One region of the Streptomyces sp. NPDC058257 genome, then DNA from elsewhere that is predicted to be linked to it. Evidence: predicted binding sites of a transcription regulator. Region 1 holds the regulator's gene; the other holds the start of a gene.
The links. Region 1 encodes HrcA, which represses chaperone genes, less so after heat shock. Its sites were predicted from a motif close to TTNGCACTCNGNNNNNCNGAGTGCNAA; they were not measured.
Positions count from the first base shown of each region.

Region 2: a site for HrcA is predicted at 3,581-3,607, ahead of groL (chaperonin GroEL). Genes of this name have one in related genera too.

Region 1 is NZ_JBHVXJ010000008.1:226,314-232,628, forward strand. It holds gene hemW (radical SAM family heme chaperone HemW) at 171-1,403, shown strand; gene ACFVXC_RS21180 (DUF3097 domain-containing protein) at 1,627-2,451, opposite strand; gene ACFVXC_RS21185 (MBL fold metallo-hydrolase) at 2,486-3,229, opposite strand; gene hrcA (heat-inducible transcriptional repressor HrcA) at 3,431-4,447, shown strand; gene dnaJ (molecular chaperone DnaJ) at 4,448-5,584, shown strand; gene ACFVXC_RS21200 (nitronate monooxygenase) at 5,748-6,315, shown strand, end outside.
Region 2 is NZ_JBHVXJ010000004.1:462,758-469,072, forward strand. It holds gene ACFVXC_RS14525 (GntR family transcriptional regulator) at 1-55, opposite strand, end outside; gene ACFVXC_RS14530 (hypothetical protein) at 109-357, opposite strand; gene ACFVXC_RS14535 (esterase/lipase family protein) at 395-1,660, shown strand; gene groL (chaperonin GroEL) at 1,828-3,453, opposite strand; gene ACFVXC_RS14545 (cold-shock protein) at 3,770-3,973, opposite strand; gene ACFVXC_RS14550 (MoaD/ThiS family protein) at 4,398-4,676, opposite strand; gene thrC (threonine synthase) at 4,789-6,111, opposite strand; SAM riboswitch class I at 6,129-6,263, opposite strand.

The sequences.
Region 1 (6,315 bases):
CGGCCGCGTTCACCGGGGACGTCCCCCGGGGGGACGCGGCCTCCGAGAAGCCGGTGGACGGCAACACGGCTGTGCTGGTGTCGCGGGCGCAGCGGTGGCTCCGGCAGCTTCGGCGGGAGCGGTTCTGTGCGCGGCGTCGGGTCGCCCCGCGGTGCGGGACAATCGAAGGTATGCCTTCCGCACTGCCCGATGGTGAGCCCATGCCCGAGGACGGCGCGCTGCCCGCGTCCGCCCTACAGGGAGCGGGGGCCCGTCCGCTCGGCTTCTACCTCCACGTCCCGTACTGCGCCACGCGCTGCGGCTACTGCGACTTCAACACCTACACGGCGACCGAGCTGCGCGGTTCAGGCGGCGTGCTCGCCTCACGCGACAACTACGCGGACACACTGATCGACGAGGTGCGGCTCGCGCGCAAGACCCTGGGCGACGACCCGCGCCCGGTGCGGACGGTCTTCGTCGGCGGCGGTACGCCGACGCTCCTCGCCGCGTCCGATCTGGTCCGCATGCTGGGCGCCGTGCGGGAGGAGTTCGGGCTCGCGGACGACGCGGAGATCACCACCGAGGCGAACCCGGAGTCCGTCGACCCCGCGTACCTGAGCGAGCTGCGGGCCGGGGGATTCAACCGTGTCTCCTTCGGGATGCAGAGCGCCAAGCAGCACGTACTGAAGGTGCTCGACCGTACGCACACCCCCGGGCGGCCCGAGGCGTGCGTGGCGGAGGCGCGGGCCGCCGGCTTCGAGCACGTCAACCTGGACCTCATCTACGGCACACCGGGTGAGACGGACGACGACTGGCGGGCCACCCTCGACGCCGCGATCGGCGCCGGACCCGACCACGTCAGCGCCTACGCCCTGATCGTCGAGGAGGGCACGCAGCTGGCGCGGCGGATCCGGCGCGGGGAGGTGCCGATGACGGACGACGACGTCCACGCGGACCGGTATCTGATCGCCGACGAGGTGCTCGCGGGCGCGGGATTCTCCTGGTACGAGGTGTCCAACTGGGCCACCTCCGAGGCCGGGCGCTGCCTGCACAACGAGTTGTACTGGCGGGGCGCCGACTGGTGGGGGGCCGGGCCCGGGGCCCACAGCCATGTGGGGGGTGTGCGGTGGTGGAACGTGAAGCATCCCGGGGCTTATGCGGGGGCGCTCGCCGCTGGGCGCTCGCCGGGGGCCGGGCGGGAGATTCTCGCCGCGGAGGACCGGCGGGTGGAGCGGATCCTGCTTGAGCTGCGGCTGCTCGAAGGATGCCCGTTGACCTTGCTGCACCCTGCGGGGCTCGCCGCCGCGGGGCGGGCGCTCGCCGACGGTCTGCTGGAGGCGGGGCCCTACGGGCAGGGGCGGGCGGTTCTTACGCTGCGGGGGCGGTTGCTGGCGGACGCGGTGGTGCGGGACCTGGTGGACTGAGGTCAGGGCGTCCCTGCGGGGCCTTTCCCCCGTCCCGCCTCTTCCCGAGACTCTGGGGCTCCGCCCCAGACCCCGGTCCTCAAACGCCGGGCAGGCCGAAAAGAACGAACGCGCGGCCCAACGCTCAGGAGGAGATGCGAGGTAATTCGGCGGACGGGCGGGCGGACGGGCGGACAGGCGGGCGGAGGGGCGGGAAAAGATCCGCCGCGGAGTGACGGGGCGGTCAGGTGTCCGTCCCCGTGACGAAGTCGATCAGTTCCTCCACGCGGCCGAGCAGCGCCGGCTCCAGATCCCGGTAACTGTGCACCGAACCCAGGATCCGCTGCCACGCCGCCCCAGTGTTCAGCGGCCACCCGAGCGCCTCGCAGACGCCCGTCTTCCAGTCCTGGCCGCGCGGGACCCGGGGCCACGCCTCGATCCCCACCGACGACGGCTTCACCGCCTCCCACACGTCGATATAGGGATGCCCCACCACCAGCGCCGAGGAAGAACTCACCTCCGCCGCGATCCTCGACTCCTTGGAGCCGGGTACCAAGTGGTCCACCAGGACGCCGAGGCGTGCGTCGGGGCCGGGGGAGAACTCCGTGACGATCGCGGGGAGGTCGTCGATGCCCTCCAGGTACTCGACGACCACGCCCTCGATGCGCAGGTCGTCGCCCCACACCCGCTCGACGAGTTCCGCGTCGTGCCGCCCCTCTACGTAGATCCGGCCGGCCCGGGCGACCCGGGCCCGCGCTCCCGGCACCGCCACCGAACCGGATGCGGTGCGTGTGGGACGTACGGGAGGAGCGGTCGCCGACGGGCGGACGAGCGTGACCGTCCGGCCCTCCAGGTCGAAGCCCCCGGGAGTCATCGGGAAGACCCGCTGCTTGCCGAAGCGGTCCTCCAGGGTCACCGTCGGACCCTCCGCCGTCTTCTCGCAGCGGATCACCGCTCCGCAGAAGCCGGTGCCCAGCTCCTCCACCACGAGGTCCGCCTCCGCGGCGACCTCCGGCACGGGCTTCGGCTTCTTCCATGGCGGTGTGAGGTCGGCGGAGTACTGGCGCATTCGCATGACGATAAGAGAAAGGGTGTGGGGCTGGCTACGACACGCCGAAGCGGGCCGCCAGTGTGGCGCGTTGCGCGCGGACAAAAGCCCCGTCGACCACCGCACCGTGCCCCGGCACGTACAGCGCGTCATCGCCGCCCAGGTCGAGCAGCCGGTCGAGCGCCGCGGGCCACCGCTGCGGCACCGCGTCGTCGCCCGCCTGCGGTTCGCCCGACTCCTCGACCAGGTCGCCGCAGAAGACGACCTCCTCGGAGCCGTCCGGGCCGGTGACGAGGACCGCCAGGTCGTGCCCCGTGTGCCCCGGACCGACGTTCGCGAGCAGGACCCGCACCCCGCCGCCCAGGTCGAGGGTCCACTCCCCGCACACCGAGTGGTGCGGCCGGACGAGCAGGTCGGCGGCCTCCGCGGCGGCGTCCGGGGGGACCCCGTGCCGGACGGCCGACGCACGCAGCTCGTCGCGGCCGCTCGCGAGGACCGTGTCGATGCCGACCGCGCCGTACACCTCCACGCCCGCGAACGCCGCCGCGCCCAGGACGTGGTCGAAGTGCGGGTGCGTCAGGGCGAGATGGGTGACCCGCCGCCCCCCGCCGAGAATGCGGCGCGCCTGTGTGCGCAGCTCCGCCCCCTCGCGCAGGGTCGCCCCCGCCTCGATCATCAGCGCCGATTCACCGCCGACGACAAGGCCGGCCGTGCAGTCCCAGATCGGCAGGCGCCGCCGCCCCACGTGCGGCGCGAGCCGCTCCCAGCCCGCCTCGTCCCATGCCAGTGCCACATTCATAAGCCGACGCTAGCCCCGTACGGGCGCCTTGGCAGCCGCCGCCTTGCCGGTTGAACCGACATCGGGGCTCCGGCCCTTGCCGGGGTCGTACCTCGCGGCCGTACACTGGGCGCGGCAATGGCTGGCACTCGCCCGAGGGGAGTGCCAGGCGGGTCACAGGGCAGTAGAGGTTTCAGGGCGAAAAGGTGGAGGTGTGCGCGGATGCTCAATGAACGCAGGCTCGAAGTGCTGCGCGCCATCGTCCACGACTATGTCGGTACCGAGGAGCCCGTCGGCTCCAAGGCGCTCACCGAGCGGCACAGCCTCGGGGTCTCCCCGGCCACCGTCCGCAACGACATGGCGGCACTGGAGGAGGAAGGGTTCATCGCCCAGCCTCATACGAGTGCGGGGCGCATCCCGACCGACAAGGGGTACCGCCTCTTCGTCGACCGGCTCGCGGGCGTCAAGCCGATGGCGGCGCCGGAGCGCAGGGCCATCCAGAACTTCCTCGACGGCGCCGTCGACCTCGACGACGTCGTGGCGCGCACGGTGCGGCTGCTCGCGCAGCTGACCCGGCAGGTCGCGGTCGTGCAGTATCCGTCGCTCACGCGGTCGACGGTGCGGCACGTGGAGCTGCTCTCGCTGGCTCCCGCCCGCCTGATGCTCGTCCTGATCACGGACACGGGCCGGGTCGAGCAGCGCATGATCGACTGTCCCGCCCCGTTCGGTGAGACCTCGCTCGCGGATCTGCGGGCGCGGCTCAACAGCAGGGTCGCGGGCCGTCGCTTCGCGGACGTGCCGCAGCTGGTGCAGGACATGACGGAGTCCTTCGACGCGGAGGACAGGGGCACGGTGGCGACGGTGCTCTCCACGCTCCTCGAAACCCTCGTCGAGGAGACCGAGGAACGGCTGATGATCGGCGGAACGGCCAATCTCACCCGCTTCGGACATGACTTTCCCCTCACCATCAGGCCGGTCCTCGAGGCCCTTGAGGAGCAGGTCGTTCTGCTCAAGTTGCTTGGCGAGGCCACAGATTCGGGCATGACCGTACGGATCGGTCACGAGAACGCCCATGAGGGACTCAGCTCCACGTCCGTGGTCTCCGTCGGCTACGGTTCGGGCAGCGAGGCAGTAGCCAAACTCGGCGTGGTCGGCCCGACCCGCATGGACTATCCGGGAACGATGGGAGCAGTACGCGCAGTGGCACGTTACGTCGGACAGATCCTGGCGGAGTCGTAAGTGGCCACGGACTACTACGCCGTACTAGGCGTGCGCCGCGACGCTTCCCAGGACGAGATCAAGAAGGCCTTCCGGAGGCTGGCGCGTGAGCTTCACCCGGATGTGAATCCGGATCCGAAGACTCAGGAGCGCTTCAAGGAGATCAACGCCGCGTACGAGGTGTTGTCGGACCCGCAGAAGAAGCAGGTCTACGACCTCGGCGGCGACCCGCTGTCCCAAGCGGGCGGCGGCGGTGCGGGCGGTTTCGGAGCCGGTGGCTTCGGCAACTTCTCGGACATCATGGACGCGTTCTTCGGGACGGCGTCGCAGCGTGGCCCCCGGTCGCGCACGCGCCGTGGCCAGGACGCCATGATCCGGCTCGAGATCGACCTGGACGAGGCGGCCTTCGGGACCACCAAGGACATACAGGTCGACACGGCTGTCGTCTGTACGACCTGCAGCGGTGAGGGCGCCGCGCCGGGAACGTCCGCTCAGACGTGTGACATGTGCCGCGGTCGCGGTGAGGTGTCGCAGGTCACGCGGTCCTTCCTCGGTCAGGTCATGACGTCGCGGCCGTGCCCGCAGTGTCAGGGCTTCGGCACGGTCGTGCCCACCCCGTGCCCCGAGTGCGCCGGCGACGGCCGCATCCGGTCGCGGCGGACGCTCACCGTGAAGATCCCCGCCGGTGTCGACAACGGCACGCGGATCCAGCTCGCGGGTGAGGGCGAGGTCGGCCCCGGCGGCGGCCCCGCCGGTGACCTGTACGTGGAGATCCACGAGCTGCCGCACGCCGTGTTCCAGCGGCGCGGGGACGACCTGCACTGCACGGTCACCATTCCGATGACGGCCGCGGCTCTGGGCACCAAGGTGCCCCTGGAGACGCTGGACGGCATGGAAGAGGTCGACATCCGGCCGGGCACGCAGTCGGGCCAGTCGGTGCCGCTGCACGGCAGGGGCATCACGCACCTGCGGGGCGGCGGGCGAGGTGACCTCATCGTGCATGTCGAGGTCCTCACGCCGAGCAAGCTGGACGCGGAGCAGGAGCGGGTCCTTCGGGAGCTTGCCGTGCTGCGGGGCGAGGAGCGGCCCACCGGGCAGTTTCAGCCGGGGCAGCAGGGGTTGTTCTCACGCTTGAAGGACGCGTTCAACGGGCGGTAGCGCCTTGAGCGGTGTCTCTTTGTGCCCCCGGTAACGGATTACCCCGTGCCGGGGGCACTTTGTTGTCTGCCTCTGCGGGCCGCATCGGGTTGCTCGCGCAGTTCCCCGCGCCCCTTACGGGGCGCGATTCGGACGGTTGCCCGGGGCATGGCACGATGCGTTCATGTCCTCCGCACTGACCGATCTCTGCCGCCTTCCGATCGTGCAGGCCCCTATGGCGGGCGGCGCCTCGTGCCCCCAGCTCGCCGCGGCCGTTTCCGAGGCCGGGGGGCTCGGTTATCTCGCCGCCGGGTACAAAACCGCCGACGGGATGTACCAGGAGATCAAACAGTTGCGCGGGCTCACGAGCAGGCCCTTCGGCGTGAATCTCTTCATGCCGCAGCCCGAGTACGCCGATGCCGCCGCCGTCGACGTCTACCGCAACCAGCTCGCCGGTGAGGCCACCTGGTACGAGACGCAGCTCGGCGATCCGGACAGCGGCCGTGACGACGGCTACGACGCCAAGCTCGCGATCCTCATCGAGGACCCGGTGCCGCTGGTGTCGTTCACCTTCGGGTGCCCCACCCGCGACGTCTTCGACTCCTTCGCGCGGGTCGGCACGATCACCGTCGCCACCGTCACCACGCCCGAAGAGGCACAGACCGCCCAGTGGTCCGGCGCCGACGCCGTGTGCGTGCAGGGCATCGAGGCGGGCGGCCACCAGGGCACGCACCGCGACAACCCCGAGACGG
Region 2 (6,315 bases), on a different contig from region 1:
GCTCGGAGAGCATCTGCTTCCCCGCCTGTGGCGAGGTGTGGGGCGTCTGACTCATGACTACACAATAGACGATCCAATGGATAATCGATTACCAGGGTCCACATCGATTCACATGGCGAGCGCTCCCGTCACCTTCGGGACATACTTCCCCCGCGTCATCGCGCGGACCCTGACCGAGTCGAACACCACCACGCCACACCCGTAACCGCCGTAACCGCCGCGCCCGCCCTCGCCCAGGCCCGGCGGCGCCCGCCCCCGTACGGCACAGACGAAAGCGGCCAACACCCCGCTGTCCGAAAGGGTCCCGCTCTCCTTCCGGCGGCCAACCGACGTACCGAAGATGACACCGCACGTCATCCCGGCATCGGAGCCGCACCACCGGAGGGGACCCTTCATGACCGAGCCCAACGAGCCGACGGAAGGCAACGCGCCCGACGAACGGCAGATCGCCGAGGCCTTCGGGGCCGCCGCCCACATCACCCTGGCCCCCGGCCCCCGCGAAGCCAGGGAAGCCCCCGCAGCCGCGCCCGACCCCGACCAGGAATGGACCCTTCCCGGCGGCAGGGCCTGGGTGTACCTCGCCAACTCCAAGCACGGGCTCGTCAAGCCGGTGATCCTCGCCGACGGCTTCAACAGCGGGCCCAGCGAGCTGGACTTCTCCTGGGAGATCATCGAGCGGGGGCCGTACCCGTTCATCAGCGAGCTGCGCAATCGCGGCTACGACGTCATCCTGCTCGGCTTCGACGAGCGCAGCGCGTCCATCCTGGACAACGCCAAGGCCGCCAAATCGGCGATCCAGGAGGCGATCGCGCGGCGCACGGGCGACCACCCGCTGACCGTCGGCGGCTTCAGCATGGGCGGTCTCATCACGCGGTACGCGCTCGCCAAGATGGAACACGAGAAGGTCGACCACCAGACCGCGCTGTACTTCTCCTTCGACAGCCCGCACCGCGGCGCCTGGATCCCCATCGCGCTTCAGTCGTTCGCGCACTACATCCGGCGGCTCAACGCGGCCTTCTCGAACCAGATCAACAGCCCGGCCGCGCGCCAGCTCCTGTGGCAGCACATCTCCGAGTGGGACGACACCCCCGAGATCGACAAGGAGCGCGTCGAGTTCCTCGCCGAGCTGGAGCGGGTCGGCGGCTGGCCGCGCCGCCCGAAGAAGATCGGCGTCGCCAACGGCGTGCGCACCGGACTTGCCAACGGCATCGGCCCCGGCGAGCGGGCGTTCCACGGCCGGGGCCTGGCCATCACCGGAACCCACCTCTACACGCAGCCCGCGGGCCAGGAGAAGCTCGTCGCGCAGCTGCGGGTGGTGACCCTGCGCAAGCCGCAGATCCGCACATCTGATCTGCCCGAGGTCGATGGCGCGCCCGGCGGCACCCTGGAGGGCTTCGGCATCCTCGCCGACGAGCTGAACAAGATCCCCGCCATCATCGGCCTTGGCTCCGAGGCCGAGATCCGCGAGCACTGCTTCGTGCCCTCCGTCAGCGCGGTCGCCCTGCGCGACATCGACAGCCAGGACAAGCTGTACGAGCCCTTCACGGAGAAGGCCGAGGAGAGCGAACTCGACGAGTACCTCTGCGCCGGCCAGAACGAGGGCCACACCCTGGTCACCGAGGAGCTCTGCACCTGGATCATGGACCGGCTGCCGGACTGATCCCCTCCTGGGGGCAGGCGGTGAGCGGCGGCCGGGCCGCAAGGGACTTGAGTCCGACATCGACGACGGCATCGCCTACGCCCTGGCAACGCCCGAGGGCGGTACCCCTTCCTGAGAAGGGATACCGCCCTCGGTACGTGAAGACTGGCCTACCGAGCCGAAGAGGCTCAGAAGTCCATGTCACCGCCCGGCATGCCGCCGCCGGCCGGGGCAGCGCCCGCCTTCTCCGGCTTGTCGGCGATGACGGCCTCGGTGGTGAGGAACAGCGCGGCGATCGACGCGGCGTTCTGCAGGGCAGAGCGCGTGACCTTCGCCGGGTCGAGGATGCCCTCGGCGATCATGTCGACGTACTCACCGGTCGCGGCGTTCAGGCCGTGGCCGACGGTCAGGTTGCGCACCTTCTCGACGACGACACCACCCTCAAGGCCGGCGTTGACCGCGATCTGCTTCAGCGGGGCCTCAAGGGCCAGCTTCACAGCGGCGGCACCGGTGGCCTCGTCGCCTTCGAGCTCAAGCTTCTCGAAGACAGCGGCGGCCTGGATGAGGGCCACGCCACCACCGGCGACGATGCCCTCTTCGACGGCGGCCTTCGCGTTGCGAACGGCGTCCTCGATGCGGTGCTTGCGCTCCTTGAGCTCCACCTCGGTCGCGGCACCGGCCTTGATGACCGCAACACCGCCGGCGAGCTTCGCCAGGCGCTCCTGCAGCTTCTCGCGGTCGTAGTCGCTGTCCGAGTTCTCGATCTCGGCGCGGATCTGGTTGACGCGACCCTGGACCTGGTCGCTCTCACCGGAGCCGTCGACGATCGTGGTCTCGTCCTTGGTGATGACGACCTTGCGGGCACGGCCGAGCAGGTCGAGACCGGCGTTCTCCAGCTTGAGGCCGACCTCCTCGGAGATGACGGTGCCACCGGTGAGGATGGCGATGTCGCCGAGCATGGCCTTGCGGCGGTCACCGAAGCCCGGGGCCTTGACGGCGACGGACTTGAAGGTGCCACGGATCTTGTTGACGACCAGGGTCGACAGGGCCTCGCCCTCGACGTCCTCGGCGATGATCAGCAGCGGCTTGCCGGACTGCATGACCTTCTCGAGGAGCGGAAGGAGGTCCTTCACGTTCGAGATCTTCGAGTTGACGATCAGGATGTACGGGTCGTCGAGCGACGCCTCCATACGCTCCATGTCGGTGGCGAAGTACGCCGAGATGTAGCCCTTGTCGAAGCGCATGCCCTCGGTGAGCTCAAGCTCAAGCCCGAAGGTCTGCGACTCCTCGACGGTGATGACGCCTTCCTTGCCGACCTTGTCCATCGCCTCGGCGATGAGCTCGCCGATCTGGGTGTCGGCGGCGGAGATGGAGGCGGTCGAAGCGATCTGCTCCTTGGTCTCCACGTCCACGGCCTGCTCAAGAAGGGCGCCCGAGACGGCCTCGACGGCCTTCTCGATGCCACGCTTGAGGGCCATCGGGTTGGCACCGGCGGCTACGTTGCGCAGGCCCTCGCGGACCAGCGCCTGCGCCAGGACGGTCGCGGTCGTCGTGCCGTCACCGGCGACGTCGTCCGTCTTCTTCGCGACCTCCTTGACCAGCTCGGCGCCGATCTTCTCGTACGGGTCCTCGAGCTCGATCTCCTTGGCGATGGAAACACCATCGTTGGTGATCGTGGGGGCACCCCACTTCTTCTCGAGGACGACGTTGCGACCCTTGGGGCCCAGGGTCACCTTGACGGCGTCGGCGAGCTGGTTCATGCCGCGCTCGAGGCCGCGCCGTGCCTCCTCGTCGAACGCGATGATCTTGGCCATGTGAAGTGGTCCTCCCGGACAGGGGTGGCATGCTCCGGATCGCATCGGTGCCCGCGACGGACGGCCTGCAAGCCTTGTGGTTCCTTGCCCCACCCGGCCTGCGGGCCTCACCGACCCGATCCAAGTTCTGTCACTCTCACTCGGAGAGTGCTAACGCCAATGATTAGCACTCGACCCCTACGAGTGCAAGCGTCTCTCACGGATCCCAGACACACGAGGGGGCGCACATCGGGGGGCGTACGCACGAGGGGCCCGTACCCCTGTCGGGATACGGGCCCCTCGTCACTCGCTAAGTCGCTGGCCGATCGCGCCGAGATCAGACGGCGAGCTTGACCATGTCCGCCTGTGGACCCTTCTGGCCCTGCGAGATCTCGAACTCCACTCGCTGACCTTCTTCAAGGGTGCGGTAACCGTCCATCTGAATCGCGCTGTAGTGGACGAAAACATCCGCACCACCGTCGACCGCGATGAAGCCGTACCCCTTCTCCGCGTTGAACCACTTGACGGTGCCCTGAGCCATGCCTAACTCCCCTATTACTGGCCCTTGCACGGACCCGCACTTCGCGGGCCCGGGTCAGACCTCACCCCCCCAATGGGTTGTGGAGGCGTGCGCCGGAACGCGTCGACCGCCGCTGAATGTATCTGCCCAACTGCCCTCTGCAACAGGTCAATCGGACGAGAATTCTGGGCATGCGCGATCGGTAATATGCGGAGAATTTGCCGGAGTTCAGGGCAAGTCGGGCCAGACAAATGCCGCGAGAGGCTCAAATAGGCAAGACGCTTTGGCTACTTCTTGTCGGCCCCGGGCCGACTTCATATATGCGCTAGGCACAAACAGCGAAGCTTGCTTCCCAACTGTACCGCGCTCAACCACATGGAATTGCCCCCTCCGCTTCTCTCGCGGAGGGGGCAATGGGAGTGACGCTGCGTACTTTCAGACGGATTCAGCAACCGCCCGCGACGGCGGGAATGATCGAGACGCCGGCGCCGTCCGGCGTCGCGGTCTCAAGGCCCTGCTCGAAACGGACGTCGTCGTCGTTCACGTACACGTTCACGAAGCGCCGCAGCTTGCCCTGGTCGTCGAGGACACGGGCCGCGATACCGGCGTGCTTGGCCTCAAGATCGGCGATGACCTCGGAGAGGTTGGCGCCCTCGGCGGCGACCTCGGACTTGCCGCCGGTGTAGGTGCGGAGAATGGTGGGAATGCGAACGTTGACGCTCATGGGATTCACCTCTTGATATACGGGGGAGGAAGCGCCCCGTAAAGGGCGCGGGGAACTGCGCGAGGACGGACCACGACCGCCGTCCGACGACGGCGGCCGGGCCCCACGGCGACTAACCGGCGAGCCCCGCGGCGCGGAACGCGTCGAGGCTGGGCTTGATCGTCGCCGTCGCCTGAGAGGTCTCGGCAACAGCGTCCAGGGTCTTGAGTCCGTCACCCGTGTTCAGGACCACCGTGGTCAGGGTGGGGTCGATGAGGCCCGCCTCGATCAGCTTCTTGGCGACGCCCACCGTCACCCCGCCCGCGGTCTCCGCGAAGATCCCCTCCGTGCGGGCGAGAAGCTTGATCGCGTCCACGACCTGCTCGTCGTTCACGTCCTCCACCGCGCCGCCCGTGCGACGTGCGATGTCCAGGACGTACGGCCCGTCGGCGGGGTTGCCGATGGCGAGGGACTTGGCGATGGTGTCCGGCTTCTGGGGGCGTACGACGTCGTGCCCGGCCTTGAAGGCGGTCGACACCGGCGAGCAGCCCTCGGCCTGCGCACCGAAGATCTTGTAGGGCTTGTCCTCGACGAGGCCCAGCTTGATGAGCTCCTTGAGGCCCTTGTCGATCTTCGTGAGCTGCGAGCCCGACGCGATCGGGATGACCAGCTGGTCGGGCAGCTGCCAGCCGAGCTGCTCACAGATCTCGTACGCGAGGGTCTTGGAGCCCTCTCCGTAGTACGGCCGCAGGTTCACGTTGACGAAGCCCCAGCCCTCGCCCAGCGGGTCGCCGATGAGCTCGGAGCAGAAGCGGTTCACGTCGTCGTAGTTGCCCTCGATGCCGACGAGCTCGCCGCCGTAGACCGCGGCCATGACGACCTTGCCCTGCTCCAGGTCGTGCGGGATGAACACGCACGAGCGGAAGCCGGCGCGGGCCGCGGCGGCACCCACGGCACCGGCGAGGTTGCCGGTGGAGGAGCAGGAGAGGGTGGTGAATCCGAAGGCGCGCGCCGCCTCGATGGCCTGCGCGACGACGCGGTCCTTGAAGGAGTGCGTCGGGTTCCCGGAGTCGTCCTTGACGAAGAGCTTGCCCTGCTCGACGCCGAGCTCACGGGCGAGGTTGTCGGCCTTGACGAGCTGGGTCCAGCCGGGGTTGATGTTCGGCTTCTCGGCGACGTCCGCGGGGACGGGCAGCAGCGGGGCGTAGCGCCAGATGTTGGCGGGGCCGGACTCGATCTGCTTCCTCAGCGCCTCGGGGTCACCGGTCGGCAGGTCGTACGCGACTTCGAGCGGGCCGAAACAGGCCTGGCAGGCGAAGATCGGGCCGAGGGCGTAGAGCTCGCCGCACTCGCGGCACGAGAGGCCGGACGCGGGGCCGAGATCCACGGACCCACTACGGGAAGCCGTGGTGGAGGGGGTGGTGGTGTCGTTCGTTGCGACAGTCTGCGCAGCCATGGAGGCGAGGCCCTTTCTCCTCATCTTCCCCGCGGCGAATCTCACCGCGAGACGGAATTGGCACCTTCCCCGCCGAGACCTCGCATGCGCGGTCGGCGGGATGGTTGCCGGGGCTTCAACGGGCCGTATCCCTCTGCCCCTCTGGATGAGCGGTATGGCGCCGGGCTTCAGGGGCCCGGGGCGTTTGTTACGCGTCGACCCCCG